Regions from separate parts of the Pantoea sp. B65 genome, predicted to be linked through region 1. Evidence: predicted binding sites of a transcription regulator. Region 1 holds the regulator's gene; each other region holds the start of a gene.
The links. The regulator PurR, encoded in region 1, represses purine synthesis genes. The targets are predictions, from matches to a motif close to CANGCAAACGTTTGCNTG.
Positions count from the first base shown of each region.

Region 1 (6,157 bases):
GGCGAGTTAATCAGTCAGGAGGAGTATTACCCGTATGGCGGTACGGCGATCCGCACGGCAAGAAGCCAGGCGGAAGCGGAGTATAAAACCCGCCGCTACAGCGGCAAGGAACGCGATGCCAGCGGGCTGTATTACTACGGTTACCGTTATTATCAGTGCTGGGCCGGGCGCTGGCTGAGCGCCGATCCGGCCGGGAACCTGGCCGGGCTCAATTTGTATATAATGGTAATCAATAACCCGGTGAGCTATCGTGATCCTGATGGGTTAATGCCACATAGAATTTATCCACCTGGCGAGCACCCCGATACTGATCAACGCATCTATAAAAAACTATCACAATGGACGGCAATGCATGGTGCTGAAATTATCGCTGAGAATCTGACGATCATTGCACAACAAGATAAAGAGAAACGGGTAGTGATTGAAAATAGTTTAAAACGCGCTAAAACGGTACTGGATAGGGCTCTGCTTATGGCACATAGTCATCCTTCCGCCACACAAACGCTGCTTGAACCCTATATAGGTAAAGCTGATGTTGAGTTATTTTCATCATTAGTCAAAGTTTGGGCGATGACCAGAGATGTTATTCAGACGATTCGGAATGATACAGTAAAACGCTCGCGATTTTCCCTAATAAGATATTTGCATGAAAAATCCGATGTTATCGCTGCGGCAATAGCTGATGAGGGCGCAGTTATTCTGGCTGAAAGCTTTTTTAGCGACTCCCCTGAGGTCAGGGTTAAAAATCTGATTCACGAATACAGCCATATGGAAACATTCAAAGATACCGCTTTGGGATTGAGTGTAACCGGTCCGGAAACGACCGATTACTGGTATCTTGATGATGAAATGACGGCAGAGCATTCCACAGATATTTTGTCACAGGGTATTATGGGGATCAAAGAAGAGGAAGGGATTTTCCAGACGGATGCTATCAGGAATAAAATAAGAGAATTAACCGGATACCCTACCCTGACGCGCAGGCAAGCTGTACGCGGCTTTAATAAATATCTTTGGATCCGTCAGGCGCTGGGGGTGCTTAATCCCGATACTGTCGCCGGATCGGGGATGGCGATTTACCGTGCCAGCGCTCACTATTTTGCGTAACATCAACGCATAGATGCAAAAAAAAACGCCTGACGCATACCCCATCAGGCGTTTCTTACCGCTAGTGGAAAAACCGCCGGGTGGTGAGAAAATCAGTTCATCACCGCAACAAAGCTAAAAGCGATAATCACTAACAGTGAGCCAACGGTGGTCATCAGAGATAACTTCAGATTGGTATCCATACTACGCTCCTAAAAGACCCATAAGTCATGAGTATACAATCAATAACTGTGTGGATTTTCCCACAGTTGCAAGTAAAAATCTCGTTTTCTTCTCACAGCCTTGATAGAATTCTTTTTTTCCGTTGCGCAACAACTGCAACACCGCGTTACTTGCCGTGTTTCCTGACGTCATTCTCCTTCCCGACGTCACTCAGAATGCAACAATGAACCCCCATGGCCGCCTGAAAATCGCCAGGGGTACGCAAACGTTTAACATGCTATTTATCAATGCGTTGAGATAAGCGCAGGAGTACCAGTTTAATGGCAACAATTAAGGATGTGGCGAAACGCGCCGGTGTTTCCACCACCACCGTTTCACATGTCATCAATAAAACACGCTTTGTCGCTGAAGATACGCGCGAAGCGGTTTGGGCCGCCATCAAAGCGCTGCACTACTCGCCCAGCGCCGTTGCACGTAGTCTGAAGGTTAACCATACCAAATCGATTGGTCTGCTGGCGACCTCCAGTGAAGCGCCCTACTTTGCTGAAATTATTGAAGCGGTAGAGACCCGCTGCTTTGCCAAAGGCTATACGCTGATCCTCGGTAACGCCCATAACGATCTGCAAAAGCAGCAGGCGTATCTGTCGATGATGGCGCAAAAACGCGTCGATGGCCTGCTGGTGATGTGTTCTGAGTATCCGGATGACCTGCTGAAAATGCTGGAAGAGAATCGCAATATCCCGATGGTGGTGATGGACTGGGGCGAATCGCGCGGCGACTTTACCGATACCGTGCTGGATAATGCCTTTGAGGGTGGTTATATGGCGGGTCGCTATCTGATCGATCGCGGCCACCGCGATATCGGCGCGATCCCCGGCCAGCTGGAGCGTAATACCGGCGGCGGCCGTCATGCCGGTTTTCTGAAAGCGCTGCACGAAGCCAGCATCCATGTGCGCGATGAGTGGATTGTGCAGGGTGACTTTGAACCGGAATCCGGTTATCGCGCCATGCAGCAAATTCTGTCGCAGAAGCAGCGGCCAACCGCAGTGTTTTGCGGCGGCGATATTATGGCGATGGGGGCGATTTGCGCCGCCGATGAGATGGGCCTGCGGGTGCCGCAGGATATTTCGGTGATCGGTTATGATAATGTGCGTAACGCGCGCTATTTCACACCGGCGCTGACCACTGTGCATCAGCCAAAAGAACGTCTCGGGCAAACCGCCTTTGATATGCTGCTGGACCGCATTACCAGTAAACGCGAAGATCCTCAGACCATTGAAGTGCATCCTTCACTGATCGAGCGCCGTTCCGTCGCCGATGGCCCATTCCGCGATTATCGTCGCTAATCTTCTGGCCGGCCACGGCGGTGGCCGGTGATCACGCCTCGTGCAACCACTCGGCATTCATGGTTTCCGCATCGCCCAGATAATCCAGTAGCCAGCTCAGCGCCGGCGACGCGCTCTGTTCTGCCCAGCTGACGCAACATGGGCTGTCGGGAAAACCCGCCGGCAGGCTCAGCTCCGTCAGTTCGCCACTGGCGAGCAACGGTGCGGCGAAGTGCCCGGGCACCATACCAACGCATAATCCCGCCAGCAGACAATCAAAGGCGGTATCCCAGTCCGGCGCCACCAGACGCCGCTGATTATCCAGCGTCCAGGTAATCCGCTTCGGTAAGCTGCGCGAGGTATCTTCCAGCACCAGCGACGGCCACTGACGAATCGTCTCTTCCTCTATCGTTCCCTGCTGCCGCGCCAGCGGATGTCCGGCACTGACCACGCAGCGCCAGTTTAGCGCCCCCATATCGCGAAAACCAAAACGCCCGCCGACCGGGATCGCCTGGGTGGCGCCAATCGCCATATCAACCCGCCCGTCCACCAGCGCATCCCAGACGCCATTAAATACCTCATGGGAAACCAGCAGTTCCATATCCGGGAAATGGCGATAGAAATCGAGTACCAGCTGGCGGCTGCGCTGCGGTTTAACAATCAAATCGATCGCGATACTTAACTGCCCGCGCCAGCCATTGGCCACCTGCTGACACTGACGGCGGGTGGCAAGCATTTTTTTGATAACAGCGCGGCCTTCCTGAATAAAAACTTTACCGGCAGCGGTAAGTACCACATCGCGATGGCGGCGTTCAAACAGCTGAACCGCCAGCCACTGCTCCAGCTGACGTACGGTATAGCTGACCGCCGAGGGCACACGATGCAGCTCACTGGCGGCGGCGCTAAAACTGCCGGTACGTGCAACCGCATCAACCACTTCAAGAGAATGTTCTGACCACATATCCTGCCTGCAAAATTTTTCAACGCAATAGGCAAATATTAGCGTTTCACAAGCCACAGTGCACCCGCTTACACTCTGCGCGTTACATCACCTGCATAAAAAAGAGTTATCTGATGATCAAGTCAAAAGGATTTATTGTTTACCTGGCGCTGTTAAGCATGCTGGGTTTTCTTGCTACCGATATGTACCTGCCGGCGTTTGGCGCCATGCAACAGGACCTGCACACCCATCCTGGCGCTATCAGCGCCAGCCTGAGTATCTTCCTTGCCGGTTTTGCCTGTGCGCAACTGTTCTGGGGGCCACTGTCGGATCGCATCGGGCGTAAACCGGTGCTGGTAATGGGGCTGAGTCTGTTTGCCCTCGGTTGCGCCGGTATGCTGCTGGTGCAGGATGCCACCCTGCTGCTGGTGTTGCGCTTTATCCAGGCGGTGGGGGTCTGTTCCGCAGCGGTCAGCTGGCAGGCGCTGGTCGTCGACCGCTATCACGGTGCGCAGGCTAATCGTGTCTTCGCCACCATTATGCCGCTGGTAGCGCTCTCTCCGGCGCTGGCGCCGCTGCTGGGCGCCTGGCTGCTGAACCATTTTAGCTGGCGCGCGATCTTTGTCGCACTGCTGCTGATTGCGCTGGCATTGCTGATCCCGACGCTGCGGCTTAAATCTGCGACAGTAAAAAACCGCGTCAGCGTGCAACCCCTGGTCAGCTTTCTGCTGTTGCTGAAATCGCGCATCTGGAGTGGCAATGTGCTGATTTATGCCGCCTGTTCCGCCAGTTTTTTTGCCTGGCTGACCGGTTCGCCGTTTATTCTTGCCGATCTGGGGCTGACGCCAGGCGATATCGGTCTGAGTTATATTCCGCAAACGCTGGCTTTTTTACTGGGTGGTTTTGGCTGTCGCGCGTTGCTACAGCGTCTGGCAGGCGCCACCCTGTTGCGCTGGCTGCTGCTGGGTTATGCCATCAGCATCAGCGCCATCTTTGCCGTGGCGCTGTCCGGCCAGGTAACACTGACGGCGCTACTGGTCCCGTTTTGCGGTATGGCGATGGCGAATGGCGCGATCTATCCGATTGTGGTGGCTAACGCACTGCTGCCCTTCCCCGAGGCCACCGGAAAAGCCGCAGCATTACAGAATATGCTGCAACTCGGTCTGTGCTTTCTCGCCAGCATGGCCGTATCGACGCTAATTGCCGAAACGCTGCTGACCACCACCGCAATTATGTTGCTGACCGTTGTTCTTGCTTTGATCGGATATGCGCTACAATTTCAGCGCAAGAGCGAAAAACAGCGGTTGGTCAAAGCAGTCGACGCCACATCACATCAGTGAATGAAATCATTTAGTTAGCTCGCTAACAATATTGTATTGAATATTGCCTGCCGTGAGCATATACTCATCTAAGGCAATATTATATAACAATAAATTAACATTATTTGGTCAGACCTGACAGGGCTGTCGTGGTGTTTTACGGCGTGGCATTCGCAACGCATCTCTGCAGGACCAAACCTGAGTATCGATATTGCAGCCAGTCGCGGGAAACCGGGGCAGCATATCTGCCGCCTGCGCTACTAACATCGCTGCAGCATCAGTAAGGCAAGGTATTTTTCGTTCATTTTCAATCCTCTGTTAAACGTCGGATATCAGGCGCACGGATTTTCCGTGAGTTCTCTCACAATCCTGTAGAAATTAGCTATTCTAATTCTCAGGTTCTAATCACAGCAGGTGATGGAGAAGCTATGAGTTCATCGTGTATAGAAGAATTGGGCCTGGAAGAAAATCACTGGTATCGCATCGTCCATGAAATGCTGCAGGTAGCCGGTGTGGAAGTGAATGGCTCTCACCCCTGGGATATCCAGGTGAAAAATCCCGATTTTTTCCGGCGTGTATTGCAGGAAGGCTCACTGGGGCTCGGCGAAAGCTATATGGATGGCTGGTGGGAGTGTGAACGCCTCGATATGTTTTTTCATCGGGTGTTAAAACATAAACTTGACCAGCAACTCCCGCGCCATTTCAAAGATACGTTGCGCATCGCAGCGGCACGGCTGACTAATCTGCAATCAAAAAAACGCGCCTGGATTGTCGGCAAAGAGCATTACGATCTCGGTAACGATCTTTTCTCATTCATGCTCGATTCCCATCTGCAATACTCCTGCGGTTACTGGAAACAAGCGAAGACGCTTGAAGAAGCGCAGCAGGCCAAGCTGAAAATGATCTGCGAAAAACTGCAGCTGCAGCCAGGCATGTCGCTGCTGGATATCGGCTGCGGCTGGGGCGGTCTGGCGGCGTTTGCCGCGCGCCATTATCATGTCAGGGTAGTCGGCGTGACTATCTCTGCCGAGCAACAGAAACTGGCGCAACAGCGTTGCGAGGGTCTGGACGTGACCATCCTGCTGCAGGATTATCGCGATCTGGCGCAGAAGTTTGACCGAATTGTTTCCGTGGGGATGTTTGAACATGTCGGGCCGAAAAATTATGCCACCTATTTTGACGTTGCCGACCGCAATTTAAAACAGGATGGCATTTTCCTGCTGCACACCATTGGCACGATTAAAACCGATATGAACGTTGACCCGTGGATTGATAAATATATCTTCCCGAACGGCTGTCTGCCG
Region 1 is NZ_JAHXPU010000036.1:299-6,455, forward strand. It holds partial or broken gene JWF83_RS14335 (RHS repeat-associated core domain-containing protein) at 1-1,107, shown strand, start outside; gene JWF83_RS14340 (YnhF family membrane protein) at 1,200-1,289, opposite strand; gene purR (HTH-type transcriptional repressor PurR) at 1,590-2,615, shown strand; gene punR (DNA-binding transcriptional activator PunR) at 2,647-3,555, opposite strand; gene punC (purine nucleoside transporter PunC) at 3,669-4,874, shown strand; gene cfa (cyclopropane fatty acyl phospholipid synthase) at 5,282-6,157, shown strand, end outside.

Region 2 (6,157 bases), on a different contig from region 1:
CAGCAACAGAGAAAGAGCCAGGACCTGCTTTTTCATAGATTACCCTCAAGTAAAGTGCTTTTTGTTATGGTTTACGTGATGTGTTTGCGCTCTTTGTTTTGCAGATTTCATGCCAGTTCTGTCACTGGCGGCAACCCAAAGTTAGCGGGCTAAGCACAGGGCCGGAATCGGGCACCAGCGCTTAGTTTGTGAGGGGAAATATAACAGGCTTGTAATAATGCGGCGGTAACTATGTTGTATTTTGGTGCATGCGATGCACGAAAAGTGATCCAGCCCAGATTACTGCACCAAAATAATGCAACCATTACATCGCTATGCACCCTGCCAGCGCGTAAACAGGTCGTGAGGCAGGGAAATATCAAACTGATCCACTACCCGATTGACCGTCTGGTCGATAATCTGCTGCACATTTTCCGGTCGGTGATAAAACGCCGGCACCGGCGGCATAATAATCGCGCCCAGTTCCGCAGCGCTGGTCATCAGGCGTAAATGGCCTAAATGCAGCGGGGTTTCACGTACGCACAGCACCAGCCGGCGCCGCTCTTTGAGTACCACATCAGCCGCCCGGGTCAGTAAACCGTCGGTATAGCTGTGTACGATGCCGGAGAGGGTTTTCATTGAACAGGGCATAATGGCCATGCCATCGGTTTTAAACGAGCCAGAAGAGATGCTGGCGGCAATATCACGCACATCATGCACCACATCGGCAAACGCCTGCACATCACGCACCGAATAATCGCTTTCCAGCGCCAGCGTCTGACGCGCCGCCTGACTCATCACCAAGTGGGTTTCCACCTCCGCCACCTGCTGCAGAATCTGTAGCATGCGCACGCCATAAATCACCCCGCTGGCGCCGGAAATACCGATAATGAGTCGCTTCATATTGTTGCCTTGTGGATTCAGTCTGAATGGCGCAAGTTTGGACGTTGCCGGGATAAATTACAACTGCAGGTCGATCTGCGGCCAGGTGGATTAGCGCAATAAAAAAAGGGCTGTCAGAGACAGCCCTTTTCCTCAATGCCTCAGCGCTTAACCTTCGTTATGCATCTCAAGGTTTTCCACTTCGTTCTGACGTGCAATGGCTTTAGCATCGTCATTACGCAGCGATTCAAGATACTCAAGGTACTGCTGGTCAACATCTTTGGTGACGTAAATTCCGTTAAATACCGAACATTCAAACTGAACGATATCCGGGTTCTCTTCGCGTACCGCTTCAATCAGATCGTTAAGATCCTGGAAAATCAGCGCATCGGCGCCGATAATCTGGCGGATCTCTTCCACTTCACGGCCATGGGCAATCAGCTCAGTGGCGCTTGGCATATCGATGCCGTAGACATTCGGGAAGCGAACTTCTGGTGCCGCCGATGCCAGATACACTTTCTTCGCGCCCGCTTCACGCGCCATCTCAATAATCTGCTCAGAGGTGGTGCCACGCACAATGGAGTCATCCACCAGCAGTACATTCTTATCACGGAACTCAGCACGGTTAGCATTCAGCTTACGGCGCACCGCGCTGCGGCGCTGAAGCTGACCCGGCATGATAAAGGTACGGCCAACGTAGCGGTTTTTCACAAACCCCTGGCGATAAGGTTTGTTAAGAATATTGGCAATCTCCAGCGCGATATCGCAGGAGGTTTCCGGAATCGGGATCACTACGTCAATATCCAGGTCTTCCCATTCACGGGCAATCTTCGCGCCCAGCTTGGTGCCCATACGAACACGGGCGCTGTAGACGGAAATTTTGTCGATAAAGGAGTCCGGACGGGCAAAATAGACGTACTCGAACAGGCACGGATTACTTTTTGGGTTTTCCGCGCACTGACGTGTGGAGAGCTGGCCTTTCTCGGTAATGTACACCGCTTCACCTGGCGCAACATCGCGCAGGAACTCAAAGCCGAGAGTATCCAGCGCCACGCTTTCCGAAGCCACCATATACTCAATACGTCCGTCACTCATTGCGCGCTTGCCGATCACTAACGGACGAATGCCGTTCGGGTCGCGGAAAGCCACCATGCCGTGGCCGATAATCATCGAAACGCAGGCGTAAGCGCCGCGCACCTTCTGGTGCACTGCCGCCACCGCCGCAAAAATGTTTTCAGCTTCCAGCGGATAGTGCTGAAAGCGATCCAGTTCCTGAGCAAAAATATTCAGCAGAACTTCTGAATCAGAGGTGGTGTTGACGTGACGACGACCGCTTTCAAACAGCTGCTTACGCAATTCATGTGCGTTAGTCAGGTTGCCGTTGTGTGCAAGGGTAATGCCGTAAGGGGAGTTAACGTAGAAGGGCTGCGCTTCCGAAGCACTGGAGCTTCCTGCGGTCGGATAACGGACGTGGCCGAGACCCATGTTGCCCTGCAGACGCTGCATATGACGCGCTTCGAATACATCGCTGACCAGGCCATTGGCTTTACGCAGACGAAAGCAATTTAATGCATCAATGGTGACGATGCCTGCGGCATCCTGCCCACGGTGTTGAAGCACCGTTAACGCGTCATAAATCGACTGGTTTACCGGTGCAAAACCGGTGATACCGACAATACCGCACATGTAGTCATATCCTCATAAGCCGCACCCCCGGTGCGATTACCGGGGTAAAAAACTTGACGTGCTTTTTAGGTAGTCAAAAAACCACCTGATGATGTAACTGAACTGGGGAACCAGCTGGGACTGTTGCCAGTCCGGGCTTTTTGAGAACCCGGTGAATGTATCGAGGAAAAACAGCATGGCAGAGACAATCAGTACGCCACGCAGTGCCCCGAAACAAACGCCCAACACCCTGTCGGTACCTGACAGGCCGGTCTTTTCGACCAGAGAGCCAATCACATAGTTCACTATCGCTCCCACCAACAGTGTAGCGATAAAGAGTATGCCAATGGCAATTCCATTGCGAACCAGTTCGTCTTCAAAACCTGTGAACCAGACGGCAAGAAAGGAGTAGTAATGACTGGCGACAAAGAATGCGCATCCCCAGGTGACGAGAGATAAAGCTTCCCGAACAAACCCACGAATCAGGCTAACCAGAGCCGAAAAACCGACAACCGCAATAATGACGTAATCTATCCAGACCATGAACTCTTCCAGTGACAGTGCCCCTGCATCCAGTTCGGGGCGAATTCTAACAGAAAAAGAAAACGTTTGCGTAGCGTTTTCCTTTGCCGACTCAAATAAAAAGGGGCGATGAAAAAAACCTCAATCGCCACTTCTGGTTACCTTATTTTCCGTGCATATCAGCGGCGCGGGAGGCATGAATGCCTCCCCTACGCCCGATAGTTCTGAAACATTGTAGGGGGGCCATTTATGGCCCCCGGGCTGATGCCAAAGTCATTACCCCGGGTGCAAATCACCGGTACGGGAGGCATTAATGCCTCCCTACGCCCGATAGTTCGGAAACATTGTAGGGGGGCCATTTATGGCCCCCGGACTGATGCCAAAGTCATTACCCCTGGTTCAAATCACCGGCGCGGGAGGCATGAATGCCGCCCCTACGCCCGATAGCTCTGAAACATTGTAGGGGGGCCATTTATGGCCCCCGGCTGATGCCAACGTCATTACCCCGGGGGCATCTCACCGGCACGGGAGGCATGAATGCCTCCCCTACGCCCGATAGCTCTGAAACATTGCAGGGGGCCATTTATGGCCCCCGGCTGATGCCAACGTCATTACCCCGGGTGCAGATCACCGGTACGGGAGGCATTAATGCCTCCCTACGCCCGATAGCTCTGAAACATTGTAGGGGGGCCATTTATGGCCCCCGGGCTGATGCCAACGTCATTACCCCGGGTGCAGATCACCGGTAGGGGAGGCATTAATGCCTCCCCTACAACCGATAGCTCTGAAACATTGTAGGGGGGCCATTTATGGCCCCCGGACTGATGCCAAAGTCATTACCCCGGGTGCATCTCACCGGCACGGGCGACATGAATGCCTCCCCTACGCCCGATAGTTCTGAAACATTGTAGGGGGGCCATTTATGGCCCCCGGCCGATGCCAACGTCATTACCCCGGGTGCATCTCACCGGCACGGGCGACATGAATGCCTCCCCTACGCCCGATAGTTCTGAAACATTGCAGGGGGGCCATTTATGGCCCCCGGCTGATGCCAAAGTCATTACCCCGGGTGCATCTCACCGGCACGGGCGACATGAATGCCGCCCCTACGCCCGATAGCTCTGAAACATTGCAGGGGGGCCATTTATGGCCCCCGGGCTGATGCCAAAGTCATTACCCCGGGTGCATCTCACCGGCGCGGAAGGCATGAATGCCTCCCCTACGCCCGATAGCTCTGAAACATTGTAGGGGGGCCATTTATGGCCCCCGGCTGATGCCAAAGTCATTACCCCGGGGGCACATCACCGGCACGGGAGGCATGAATGCCTCCCCTACGGGTTAACGGGCGCTATAAGGCTTCACCACCCCGCCCAGACCGGAAATGCCCTGCAATTCACCAACGGCTGCCTGCATCTTCGCTTTCGAGGCATCCGGGCCAACGTAAATACGGGTAATCTGACCCTGCACCGGCGTTGATGGCACGGTATAAGCACGATACCCCGACAACCGCAGCTGCGCGACAATCTCATTCACTTTGGTGGCATTTTTCAACGCCCCCAGCTGAACCACATACGCCTGACCACTCGGGGCCTGCTCCGGCGGCTTACTTTCCGCTTTCGGTTGTTCCGGCGCTTTCGGCTGCTCAACCGGTTTTGGCTGCTCAGCCAGCTTCGGCTGTTCGACCGGTTTCGGCTGTTCCGCCAGCTTCGGCGGCTGCACCGGCTTCGGCTGTGGCGCTAACTTCGGCTTCGTCGGTTCTGCCGGCTTCGGTTGCGGCTTCGGCTGCGTCACCGGTTTCGGCTGCGGCGTAGACTCGGCCTGAACCGGCGGCGGCGTAACCAGCGTAGGCTGACTGTTGCTCTTCGGCGTGGTAGCACCACTCTCTTCCGCCGCGCTCTCCTCGTCACTGTCGCCCGCTACCGCTGCGCCCGCGCCCTCTGGCGGCTGCGCCGGCAACGACTGGCTGACCGGCGGCACCATATCCGTGTCCTGCTGATCATCCGGCTTAGGCACCAGCGGGATCGCCGCGAACTCCTCTTTGTAGTGCTTTTTCTTACCGTCCAGCAAACCCGGCAAGACAATCACCCCCACGGCGACCAGAATTACGGTTCCGACTAAACGGTTCTGAAACTTACTTGCCACTTCCGTTCTCCGTTTCCATCGTTTCCATTACCTGCGCCACGGTGTGGAACGACCCGCACACCAGCACAATATCTTGTTTCTGCGCCTGTTGCAGCGCCGCCCGCCAGGCGTCTGCCACGCTGGCAAAGCCCTGCGCCTCCGGCGGCAGATGCACCATCAGCTGCTCAGCGCTGGCGCCGCGTGGCCCGTCAAGAGGCGCGCAGTACCAGTTATCCACCTGCGGCATTAAACAGGCAAGGGTGCCGGCAATATCTTTATCATGCAGCATCCCCACCACCGCATGCACTTTCCCCTGCCGCGGCAACTCCGCCAGACGGCCAGCCAGATAGCCAGCAGCATGCGGATTATGCGCCACATCGAGGATCACCCGCGGTTCGGTGGCAACGGTCTGAAAACGCCCCGGCAGCATGGCTTTATCCAGCCAGTTGCGAATCAGGGTTTCATCGACCGGTAGCGATGAGGCGCGCAGTGCGGCTAAGGCGGTCGCCGCATTCGGCAGCGGCACCTGCGGCAGCGGTAACTGCGCCAGGCTACCCTGACGGTCGCTGAAGGTCCAGCTGTCGCCCTGCTGCGTATAGTGCCAGTCGCGATCGCGCTGCAGCAAAATAGCGCCGAGATCGGCAGCGACCGTCGCAATCGACTGCGGCATATCCGGCTCGCCGACCACTGCCGGTTTTGCCGTGCGGAATACCCCGGCTTTTTCGCGACCGATACTTTCACGGTCCGGTCCAAGCCAGTCGGTATGATCGAGGGCAATGCTGGTGATGACCGCCACATCGGCATCGACGATATTGGTCGCGTCGAGGCGCCCGCCGAGCCCGACTTCAAGAATCACCACATCCAGCGCCGCCTGCTTAAATAGCATTAGCGCCGACAGCGTGCCGTACTCAAAATAGGTTAGCGAAGTGGCCCCGCGTCCGGCTTCAATGGCGGCGAAACTGGCAGTATGCGCCGACTCAGCCAGCTC
Region 2 is NZ_JAHXPU010000040.1:65,289-71,445, forward strand. It holds gene hisJ (histidine ABC transporter substrate-binding protein HisJ) at 1-36, opposite strand, end outside; gene JWF83_RS20115 (UbiX family flavin prenyltransferase) at 313-882, opposite strand; gene purF (amidophosphoribosyltransferase) at 1,030-2,547, opposite strand; gene cvpA (colicin V production protein) at 2,584-3,069, opposite strand; gene dedD (cell division protein DedD) at 4,387-5,190, opposite strand; gene folC (bifunctional tetrahydrofolate synthase/dihydrofolate synthase) at 5,180-6,157, opposite strand, start outside.
Region 2: the regulator PurR is predicted to act here: its motif matches at 3,125-3,142, upstream of cvpA (colicin V production protein).

Region 3 (6,157 bases), on a different contig from region 1:
ATCAACATCGCCTTTCAACACGCCGAGTTTTACCAGACCGCTGACCATAATACGCACCACTTCGTTATTCACCTCACGGATACTGACGCCCGGGGCGAACAGTTCCAGCGAACGAGACAACGATGCCAGGACAATGTCGTAAATCGCGCGCTGCGGCGCGCTAAATTTGCCATTCACCGGGAAGGTACGGGTAATATCACCTGCGTAGCCATGGAACTCACAGCCGGCATCAATCAGTACCAGGTCGCCATCCCGTAGCGGCGATTCATTTTCGGTGTAGTGCAGAATGCAGCCGTTTTCGCCGCCGCCCACGATAGTATTGTAGGAGGGGAAGCGCGCGCCATGGCGGTTAAACTCATGCAGAATTTCACCTTCCAGCTGATATTCATACATCCCCGGACGGCACTGCTGCATGGCGCGGGTATGGGCCAGCGCGCTGATTTTCCCGGCCTGACGCAGGATCTCAACCTCTTCCGCTGATTTAAACAGCCGCATTTCATGCACCCAGGGACGCCAGTCGGTCAACGTGCCCGGAGCCTGCAGATTTTGCCGGAAGCCGCGGCGCAGCTTATCCAGCGCGCTGAACAGAATGCTGTCCGCGCTGGCATACTCGCCCTGTGCATGGTAGACCACATCCAGACCATTCAGCAGCAGGTGCAGCTGCTGGTGGATATCGTCATACGGCAGAGCACGGTCGACGCCAAGTTTTTCCGGCGCCGCATCCTGTCCCAGCCGACGGCCAAACCAGATCTCGGCGGTTTTATCGCGTACGCGGTTAAACAGCACGCTGTGGTTATGTGTCTCATCGCTTTTAATCAGTACCAGCACCGCTTCCGGCTCGTTAAAACCGGTGAAATACCAGAAATCGCTGTTCTGGCGATACGGGTATTCGCTATCGGCACTGCGTGTTGCTTCTGGCGCAGCAAAAATCACCGCCGCACTGGCCGGCGCCATTTTGGCTAACAGTGCCTGACGGCGCTGTAAAAACGCGGAAAGATTAACCACAATACGGCTCCCTGTTAAAATCCTGGTTTAGTGTAAGGTCGGTTTTTTCATCTCAACGGCAGTGGGCTGCTGATGGGTAAAAGTATCATGACAAAGCAGCGCCGCAACGCGCACATACTCAATGATCTCTTCCAGTGAGTTCTCCAGCTCTTCCTGATCTTCATCTTCGTCATAACCCAGCTGAGAGATAGTGCGCAGGTCGTCAATCGCTTCACCGGTCTCGCCGGTCACTTTGTCCAGCTTAGGTTGCGTCACGCCCAGTCCCAGCAGGAAGTGATTGACCCAACCCGCCAGCGCGTCGGCGCGGTCGAATACCGTGATGTCATCATCCTCGGGAAGATAGAGCTGAAACAGGAAGCCATCGTCTTCCAGCATCTCGCTTACGCTCTGATGCAGTTGCTGCAGCGGCTGGGACAGCACCTGAGAGAACGCCATACCTTCATTAGTCAGATCATGGACCAGCGTTTGCCAGCTGCGGTCTTTACTGCCACCGCAGATGATGCCGCTGATTAAACCGTGCATTTCCGCTGGCGTCATACCGACGCCTTGCTGTGTGAGAGCTGAAGCCAGAGCGTCATAACCCGGCATTGTGTTCTGTATAGACATACGTATTCATCGTCGTTGGCAGGATAAGTTCGTGTTATGCTACCACCAGGTGCCTCGACGATTCCAGAAAGGGCTTGTTTCTTCTCTTTGGGGTATATATAGTGGCGCCCCTCCCAAGCCCTTGAGTGGCAAGGGTGAATAGCGGGCGCAGTAATCAGTCAGGAAGGTGGCATGTCTGCACAACCGGTAGATATTCAAATTTTTGGCCGTTCATTAAGAGTGAATTGTCCGCCTGAACAGCAAGATGCGCTGAACATGGCTGCGGAAGACCTCAATCAACGGTTGCAAGATTTAAAAGTTCGCACTAGAGTCACAAATACCGAGCAACTGGTGTTCATTGCCGCATTGAATATTTGTCATGAGCTGGCGCAGGAAAAAGTCAAAACACGCGACTATGCTGCCAACATGGAACAACGTATTCGTATGCTGCAACAGACCATTGAGCAAGCATTACTTGAGCAAGGTCGCATATCTGATCGTCAGGGTGCAAAGTTCGAATAACACTTCATGGTTGGCTGTGATACAGTGACGGTGAAGTAAATTTTCTCTGAGATGTTTGCAAGCGGGCCAGTCCCCTGAGCCGATATTTCATACCAACAGAGTGTGACGCTCCGTAACCTGTGAGCATGCTCGGTCCGTCCGAGAAGCCTGATGGTTGCGACGGCATACTCACCTTGAACCAAGGGTTCAAGGGTTACAGCCTGCTGCGGCATCTCGGAGATTCCCTTCCCTTCAAACGGCCAGACCGTTTCAGCCTTCGGGCGCCCCCATTAGCTGCAACGAGTTCCCTATGACATCCATCTCATTGTCAGATCGTCAGGATATTCGTACCCATGTTCGCCATCTGCGCCTGGCGCTCAGTGATGAACAACAGCAACAGGCTGCGGAACAAGCCGCCGAACGCGCGCTTAATTTTGCCCCTATCCGTCAGGCCAACCATATCGCGCTGTTCCTCTCGGTTGATGGTGAACTCAATACCCGTCCGCTGATTGCAAAACTGTGGCAGCAGAAAAAACAGGTTTATCTGCCGGTATTGCATCCCTTCGCACGCGGGCAGTTACTGTTTTTCCGCTACGATGCCACGACGCCTCTGCAGCCGAACCGCCTGCGTATTCCTGAACCAGCGCTGAATATCCTTAATCTGCTGCCGCTAAGCGAGCTGGAGGTGGTGCTGATGCCATTAGTGGCCTTTGACCATAACGGACACCGGCTGGGGATGGGAGGGGGCTTCTATGACCGAACCTTGCAGAACTGGCAGCATGAAAAATTTTTGCCGGTCGGGCTGGCGCATGATTGTCAGCAGGTGGATAGCCTGCCGGTAGCGGAATGGGATGTGCCGCTGGCGGCGATGATCACGCCGTCAAACCTGTGGCAGTGGTAAACCGAACAGAGACGGGCGGCATTTCTGCCGCCCGTTGCATCAGTACAGCAGGCGTGCGCGGGTAGTACCCGGAATCGCCTTCATCAGCTGTAGCGCTTTGTTCGCCACATCTTCGGCAGCATCGATATCGATAACCACATAACCCATCTGCGGGGTGGTTTGCAGATACTGGGCAGCGATGTTAATCCCCTGCTCAGCGAAGATCTGGTTAATTGCGGTCAGCACGCCGGGACGGTTTTCATGGATGTGCAGCAGACGGCTGACGGCAGCGCCATGCACCGGCAGCGACACTTCCGGGAAGTTAACCGCAGAGAGGGTTGAACCGTTATCGGAATATTTCGCCAGTTTGCCCGCCACTTCAATCCCGATATTTTCCTGCGCTTCCTGCGTGGATCCGCCAATATGCGGCGTCAGAATCACATTATCGAACTCGCACAGCGGTGAGTTAAACGGTTCGGTATTGGTGGCCGGTTCTTCCGGGAACACGTCAATTGCCGCGCCAGCCAGATGTTTATTCGCCAGCACCGCGCACAATGCCGGGATATCGACCACCGTGCCGCGTGAGGCATTGATCAGTAGTGAACCCGGTTTCATCAGCGCCAGCTGTTCCGCGCCAATCATATTCTGCGTGGAGAGGGTTTCCGGCACATGCAGGCTTACCACATCGCTCATATTTAACAGATCGGAGAGATGACGAACCTGGGTCGCGTTACCCAGTGGCAGCTTGTTCTCAATGTCGTAGAAGAACACATGCATACCAAGGCTTTCCGCCAGCACGCCGAGCTGCATGCCGATATGGCCGTAACCAATGATGCCGAGCTTTTTGCCACGCGCTTCGAAAGAACCTACCGCCAGCTTATTCCAGATACCGCGATGTGCTTTGGCGTTAGCTTCCGGAATACCACGCAGCAGCAGCAGCAGTTCGCCAATCACCAGTTCAGCAACGGATCGGGTATTGGAGAAAGGCGCGTTAAACACCGGAATGCCACGTTTCGCCGCCGCGTTCAGATCCACCTGGTTGGTGCCAATACAGAAGCAGCCAACGGCGATCAGTTTTTCTGCCGCAGCAAAAATCTCTTCGGTCAGTTGGGAACGCGAACGGATGCCAACGAAATGCGCATCACGGATGGATTCTTTTAACGACTCACTATCCAGTGCGCCTTTATGAAATTCGATATTGGTATAGCCTGACGCACGCAGGTTTTCCAGCGCGCTCTGGTGAACACCTTCCACCAGCAGGAATTTAATCTTGTCTTTCTCCAGTGATACCTTTGCCATTTCCCGACCTTAATTTTGCAGACTTCAGATGTAACTGATATATCCCCCGCCGCTTTCAGCGTGCAAAAAACGGGGGTATAAGCCAGCCTTCTGTCAAAATATCAAAAAATACGCTGGCAGCAATACAAACGATTGCCTGGCCGCCAGCACGGCGCCATCGTCAGACAGAACAATGCGGCAGATTATAGCGATAGCCATCGCCATCTCAGAACGATGGCGCAACCGGCTGAACTTATGTGACATAAGTCACCAAATTTAGCCAGGTGAAGAAAAGATATTTTTTTTCAGGAAATAACTGCTGGCGTCGTAACGCCAGACAGATCATTTCTCAATAGTTTTCACGCCGGAAGCGGTGCCGATCAGCGCAATATCGGCGCCACGGCTGGCAAACAGACCTACGGTGACGACGCCAGGCAGGGCATTAATCGCTTTTTCCAGGGCGATGGCATCGACAATTTGCAGATTATGCACGTCGAGAATAATGTTGCCGTTATCGGTCAGCACATGCTGACGGTACTCCGGCAGGCCGCCAAGTTTGACCAGTTCGCGCGCGACAAAAGCACGCGCCATCGGGATTACTTCCACCGGCAGGGGAAATTTACCCAATACATCCACCTGTTTTGACTGATCGGCAATGCAGATAAACTTATCGGCAACTGCAGCGATAATTTTCTCGCGTGTCAGCGCCGCGCCGCCGCCTTTGATCATCTGCATCTGTGGGTTAATCTCATCCGCACCGTCAACGTAGATCGATAACGCATCGACTTCATTCAGATCAAACACCTGAATACCTAAGCCCTTGAGTTTGGCGGTGGAAGCATCAGAGCTGGAAACTGCGCCATCGATTTGATGTTTAATCGAACCCAGCGCATCAATAAAATGCGCGGCGGTGGAACCGGTGCCGACGCCCACAATGGTACCGGGCCGTACGTATTCGAGCGCTGCCCAGCCTACTGCTTTTTTCAGTTCATCCTGTGTCATGATATGTTTAATGCCTGTGCTGCATCTGTGTGCCCGTAGTATAAAGCAACCATCGCGCAAAATGTCCTGTTCTGTTGGTTTTGATTGGCAGGACTGTAAGCCAGCCCACAAAGTGATTGATTAGTAAGGTCAGGGCAAACGCCAGAATTTATGGCATAGTGCTGGTTCCATCCCTGAAGGAGAAGATAACAACAATGAAACGCCCGGACTACAGAACGCTTCAGGCGCTGGATGCGGTGATTCGTGAGCGTGGCTTCGAACGTGCTGCGCAAAAGCTTTGTATTACGCAATCTGCGGTATCGCAACGGATAAAGCAGTTAGAGAATATGTTTGGCCAGCCGCTGCTGGTGCGAACTGTGCCGCCACGTCCGACGGAACAGGGGCAAAAGCTGCTGGCGCTGCTGCACCAGGTTGAGCTGCTGGAAGAGGAGTGGCTGGGTGACGAAAATGGCGGCACTACCCCGCTGCTGCTGTCGCTGGCGGTCAACGCCGACAGTCTGGCGACCTGGCTGCTGCCGGCGCTGAAAACGGTGCTGACTGACTCGCCGGTGCGGCTGAACCTGCAGGTGGAGGATGAAACCCGTACTCAGGAGCGTTTGCGTCGTGGTGAGGTGGTGGGCGCCGTGTCGATTCAGCCGCAGCCGCTGCCGAGCTGTCTGGTCGATCAACTGGGCGCACTCGACTATCTGTTTGTCGGCTCGAAAGAGTTTGCCGAACGCTATTTCCCCAATGGCGTAACGCGCTCAGCGCTGCTGAAAGCACCGGCAGTGGCATTTGACCACCTTGATGATATGCATCAGGCTTTTTTACAGCAGAACTTCGATCTGTCGCCGGGTAGCGTACCCTGTCATATTGTTAACTCGTCGGAAGCATTTGTACAACTGGCGCGCCAGGGGTCGACCTGCT
Region 3 is NZ_JAHXPU010000044.1:344,091-350,247, forward strand. It holds gene pepP (Xaa-Pro aminopeptidase) at 1-954, opposite strand, end outside; gene JWF83_RS24115 (YecA family protein) at 1,033-1,611, opposite strand; gene zapA (cell division protein ZapA) at 1,783-2,112, shown strand; RNA gene ssrS (6S RNA) at 2,153-2,336, shown strand; gene JWF83_RS24130 (5-formyltetrahydrofolate cyclo-ligase) at 2,402-2,992, shown strand; gene serA (phosphoglycerate dehydrogenase) at 3,032-4,270, opposite strand; gene rpiA (ribose-5-phosphate isomerase RpiA) at 4,592-5,251, opposite strand; gene JWF83_RS24145 (LysR family transcriptional regulator ArgP) at 5,446-6,157, shown strand, end outside.
Region 3: the regulator PurR is predicted to act here: its motif matches at 4,392-4,409, upstream of serA (phosphoglycerate dehydrogenase).

Region 4 (6,157 bases), on a different contig from region 1:
ACGCTCAGCGCGCAGCGCGGTTAAGCGGAAGCGGCGCTCAAGGTTTTCGGCAAACAACGCCCGCTCCATATCCTCTTTACCATCAATACGCCGACGCATATTGCCGACCACCCGGGCGCTCACCTCTTTCAGCAATTCCGTATCGATATTCTCTTCGGTATCCACCGCCAGTCGCTGTTCCATGCGGTGTAGACTCTCAATGGCCGCGGCGGCCATCGCGGCGCGTGCATTCTGCATCTCATGGCGATGCACCGACTTATCAATCCCTTCCACCCCACGCAGCAGGACCGGCAGTAAAATCACCCCGACAAACAGTGAGAACAGGATCACCCCGGTCGCGAGAAAAATCAGTTCATAACGTGCCGGAAACTCTTCGCCAGAACTCAGCAACAGCGGAATCGACAGCACACCGGCGAGCGTAATGGCGCCACGCACCCCGGCAAAGGAGGCGATTAATAATTCACGCGTCGAATAGTTGCCAAACTCCATTGGCCGCTTCTTCAGGAAGCGGCGGCTAAAGCGCTGCATCATCCATAGCCAGCCAAAGCGCACCACCATCAGTGCGGCGTAAATCAGCACCACATCGGTAAACAGCATCCACAGCTGGACATTCGGATCGGCATTGGCCTGCGCCACCGAAGTTTCCAGAATACCTGGCAACTGCAGACCCAGCAGCAGAAACACCATACCGTTAAACACAAACTCCAGCATCTGCCAGACACTGTTGGCACGCAAACGCATCGCCAGCGGCGCCTGACGCATAATCCCGGAGCGGGTAATGGTCATACCGGCAGCCACCGCCGCCAGAATGCCCGACACGCCAAGATGTTCCGCTATCAGATAAGAAGCAAACGGCAGCAGTAACAGCAACACGGTCTGGGTCGCCGGATCGTCACCGGTCAGACGGCTAAACAGCCGCAACGATTTACCAAACAGCCAGCAGACGGCAATACCAGCCAGCAGACCGCCAATCGCCACTTTGACGAATTCAATACTGGCCCCGCCAACGGTAAACACCATGGTGCCCATGGCCACCGCAACGGCAAACTTTAGCGATACCAGACCGGACGCATCATTCATCAGCGCCTCGCCCTGCAGAATCGACATTATTTTCTTCGGTATCCGCCCCTCGCCGACAATGCCGGACAGCGCGACCGCATCGGTTGGCGATAATACCGCCGCCAGCGCAAATGCCGGAATCAACGGGATCCCCGGCACCATCCAGTAAATCAGATAACCAATGCCGACCACGGTGATCAGCACCAGCACTAATGCCAGGCCAATGATTTCGCGGCCATGATGGATAAATTCACTGGTTGGCGTTTTCCAGCCGTCAGCAAACAGCAATGGCGGAATAAACAACACCAGAAACAGTTCAGGATCAAAGTCAACGTGCAGGCCGAAAGTCGGCCAGGCGAGCATCGCACCGGCGGCGATTTGCACCAGCGGCAGCGGAATTTGGAACGGGATAATACGTGCGGCAACGCCGGAGAGCGATACCACCAGCGTCATAATCAGGATTGTAAAAAAGATTTCCATGCTTTCCTTGTAGCCTCTTCTTCCAACAGGCGTGACCAATGCGGCACGGGAACAACATGCCGCAACGGATTGTAAAACAAAAAGCCGGTTGGTTAAAAAACATGACGTGCGGTTAGGGAAATTAGAGAGGAATCGGGCGTAAAAGCGCAGATTTGCGGCGGGATCGAGGGAAAAAGTAGCGGATAAGGGGGAATCCTTTCCCCCAGAGTGGTGGGGTTAAATCGCCCAGCCACCGGCATAGAAGGCCACCAGGGCGATAGCAATCACCACGGTACCTACATTCAGCTTGCGCCATTCACCAGCAAAAATACGGCCAATCACCAGTGAACCGAAGCCGAGCATAATACCGGTGACGATATTACAGGTCAGCACGATAAATACTGCCGCCAGCAGGCCAGACATCGCATCAACAAAGTCGCTGAAATCGATTTTCGACACGTTGCTCAGCATCAGCAGGCCGACATACATCAGCGCCGGCGCCGTCGCATAGGCGGGTACCAGGTAAGCCAGCGGCGACATAAATAGAATCACCATAAACAACACGCCGACTACCAGCGCCGTCAGGCCGGTTTTACCACCCGCCGCAGTACCGGCAGCAGATTCAATATAAACCGCCGCCGGAGAGGTCCCGACCAGACCAGCAAAAATGCTGCTGAGGGAGTCCGTGGTCAGCGCTTTGCCGCCATTGATAATCTGGTTATCTTTGTCGAGCAGGTTAGCCTGACCAGCCACCGCACGGATGGTACCGGTGGCATCAAATACCGCCGTCATTACCAGAGCCAGTACGCTTGGCAATACCGCTGGTTTTAACGCGCCGAGAATATCCAGGCTAAACACCAGCGAATTGCCATTAGCATCGCTCAGGCTTGGCATGGCAAACAGCCCCTGGAATTTGACCGCCGGGTCAAAAATCAGCCCAATAATCGAAATAGCGATAATGGTTAGCAGAATGCCGCCCGGTACGCGCAGTTTTTCCAGGCCAAAGATCACCGCCAGACCAATCAGCGACAATAGTACCGGGAAAGAAGCGAAGTTACCCAGCGCTACCGGCAGACCCGGAGCCGGGTTTTTTACCACTAGGCCAACACCATCCGCGGCAATTAACAGCAGGAACAGACCAATACCAACGCCGGTGCCGTGTGCCACACCCATTGGCAAATTACGCAGGATCCATGCGCGGATACCGGTTGCCGAGATAACGGTAAACAATACCCCCATCAGGAACACCGCGCCCAGTGCCACCGGTACGCTAATGTGCTGACCCAGCACCAGGCTGAAGGCGGTAAAAGCCGTCAGCGAAATGGCGCAGCCAATCGCCATTGGCAGATTTGCCCACAGGCCCATAATAATTGAACCAAAACCCGCGACCAGGCAGGTTGAGACAAATACCGCCGTTGGCGGGAAGCCCGCCTTACCCAACATGCCCGGAACCACAATCACCGAATAGACCATCGCAAGGAAGGTAGTGAGACCAGCAATAATCTCCTGACGCACGCTACTACCGCGCGCAGAGATTTTGAACCAGGCGTCCATAGAACCACCAGCCTGACGTGAAGGAGTCGACATAGAGAATATCCCCTGAGATTTCTTATGATTTATTGATGCGCGGCATGCATTAAGACATGCCGTGTTTGCTGTATCCTCTGCCCGTTGCCGCTGCGCCTGGCGCGACGACACTAGCCAGAGATAAACACTGCGGGAAAAACGCTTCCCGGCACAAAAAAGCCTGTCTGACACTAAAATGGAAAAGCAAACGTTTACTTCTGCATATAAAAGATGCCAATTAAAAAGGCAAACGATTATCCTGCCTTTATCGACGGATTTTCAACTGCTGTTTGCCCCCCGGTTTGGCTTTTTAGCGATATCTTTGCGCTAACATGGCAATAGCTTTTAGCCGATCTAACTTTATGCATCCGGCCCCCTGCAGCGGACCTGGCTTTTCTTATGGCAATCGCATCAACCGGGGGCGCTACAATATTTGTCGCGCAACGCCATCACATCATCCCCCGGCAAGTGTTAGCTCACCGCCCTGCGCAATCGCGCGATGCCAGGCTGGACGGGTCTGAATCTTTTCCAGCCATGCCCGGGTATGCGGCATCAGGTCGAGATGGCTACGCGCAGCCAGCCCCTGTACCGGGAAACTCATCTGAATATCGGCAATACTGAAATGCTCACCAGCAAACCATGGGCGGATGGCCAGATGCTGTTCAATAAACTGCTGATGGGTGGCAATTTGCTTATCGAGATAACCTTTCTGCACCCCTTTGCCAAAGGCTGCGCCGACCGGTCGCAGCAGCCAGGGCACCGGCGCCTTGCCCATACGACTGAAGATCAATTTCATTACCAGCAGTGGCATCAGTGAGCCTTCAGCATAGTGTAGCCAGTAACGCGCCTGAAGCTCTTCATCCGCATCGCTAAGTTTCAGGCGCGATTGCGGGTCATATTTGCCGGCGAGGTATTCAATAATCGCCCCGGATTCGGCAATCACGCGATTTTCATCGGTGATCACCGGGGATTTACCCAGCGGATGCACTTTTTTTAAAGCTTCCGGCGCCAGCATGGTGTTTTCGCGTTGGTAGCGCTTAATCTGATAAGGGACTTCCAGCTCTTCCAGCAGCCAGAGCACGCGCTGGGAGCGGGAATTATTCAGATGGTGAACCGTAATCATAAGATAACCTTTTGTGCCAAGAGGGTTTGTTAGTATAGCGCTTAGTACCGCGCCAGAGCATCGCGCCCCGCTATTCCCCGGCTTTTGTCAGCCGTTGCTGGCTATCCGCTGCAAACAGCTGTACACGCGTGGTATCAATGCTGATCCATATCCGATCCCCCGGCGCGGCCCCCGATCTCACCATGCTATAGACACTCAGGCGCTCTGCGCCATAGGTACCGTGAATTAACTCGCTCAGCCCTGTCGGCTCAATCAGCGTAATATCCAGCGGTATCGCCCCCGGGGTGTCTGGCGTACTGAGAACAATGGCTTCCGGACGCACGCCGTAGATCACCTGCGCACCGCTTTGCAGGCCGCTAATGGTCGGGTCAATCGCCAGCGACAAATCAGCGCCAATGCGCAGCAGCGGGCCATGCTCGCTCTCTTCCAGGGTGCCGCTGATAAAGTTCATTGCCGGTGAACCAATAAAGCCGGCGACAAATTTGTTGGCTGGCGTGTCGTACAACTCCAGCGGCGTACCAACCTGCTGGATCACGCCGTGATTGAGTACGACGATGCGGTCAGCCAGCGTCATCGCTTCGACCTGATCGTGCGTAACATACACAATGGTGTTGCGCATTTTCTGATGCAGGCTTTTAATTTCAATCCGCATCTGACCACGCAATTGCGCATCAAGATTTGACAGCGGTTCATCGAACAGGAATACCTGCGGCTCGCGGACAATCGCCCGGCCCATTGCCACGCGCTGACGCTGGCCGCCGGACAGCTCTTTCGGACGGCGATGCAGTAACGCTGTCAGACCAAGGATCTCCGCGGCTTTGTTTACCGCGGCTTCGATTTCCGCTTTCGGGCGCTTCTGTACTTCGAGACTGAAGCCCATATTGCGCGCGACGGTCATATGCGGGTAGAGCGCATAGCTCTGGAACACCATCGAAATATCACGATCTTTCGGCGCCACCTGATTCATCAGCCGCGAGCCAATATGGATATCGCCGGCCGTCGCCAGCTCCAGCCCGGCGATGGTGCGCAGCAGGGTCGATTTACCGCAGCCGGACGGCCCGACCAGCACCACAAACTCGCCGTCGGCAATCGTCAGATTGATATGTCGCAACACCTCTACGTTGTCATAGCGTTTTTGCAGATGGGAAATGGTTATCTGAGCCATAAAATTATCCTTTTACCGCACCGGCAGTCAGCCCCTGCACCAGGTAACGCTGAATGAAGGCGAAAAACAGACAGGCCGGGATCAGCGCCAGCACTGCCGCCGCCATCATATCGCCCCACGAAACCGCAAATTTAGATACGAAGCTGAGCAACCCGACCGGAAAGGTCATCACTTGGTTTTTATTGATTAACATCAGAGAGAACAGCAGCTCACTCCAGGCGGCGGTAAACACAAACCCCAGAGTGGCGGCCATCCCTGGCAACGTCAGCGGGATGATCACTTTGCGCAACGCCATAAACCGGCTGCAGCCTTCCAGCATCGCCGACTCTTCCAGGTCTTTCGGGATGCTGTCGAAAAACGACTGCATCAGGAAAGTAGCGAACGGGACGTTAAACGCGGTGTAAATCAGGATTAGCCCGGACAAACTATTGGTCAGTCCGAGCGGCGCCATCACTTTGTAAATCGGTGCGAGGATCATCACCAGCGGGAACATTTGGGTGAACAACAGCAGGGCGGCAATCGCCGTTTTGCCGCGAAAGCGGAAACGGGAAAAGGCAAAACCGGCGCCCGCAGCGATCAGTGTGGAAAGAGACGCCGTGCCAAACGACACCCACAGACTGTTGCCGAACCAGATCGGAAACTGGCTGTCGATAAATACCCGCTGGAAATGGCTCAGCGTCAGTTCACCCGGCCACATCCGCACCCCTTCGCTATACAGCAGTTTATCCGGTGTAAACGAGATTTTGATCAACCAGTAAATCGGGAATAAGGCGAACACCAGATAG
Region 4 is NZ_JAHXPU010000037.1:126,121-132,277, reverse strand. It holds gene JWF83_RS17125 (Na+/H+ antiporter) at 1-1,539, opposite strand, end outside; gene JWF83_RS17120 (NCS2 family permease) at 1,756-3,105, opposite strand; gene JWF83_RS17115 (glutathione S-transferase family protein) at 3,539-4,207, opposite strand; gene JWF83_RS17110 (ABC transporter ATP-binding protein) at 4,278-5,372, opposite strand; gene JWF83_RS17105 (carbohydrate ABC transporter permease) at 5,377-6,157, opposite strand, start outside.
Region 4: the regulator PurR is predicted to act here: its motif matches at 3,286-3,303, upstream of JWF83_RS17120 (NCS2 family permease).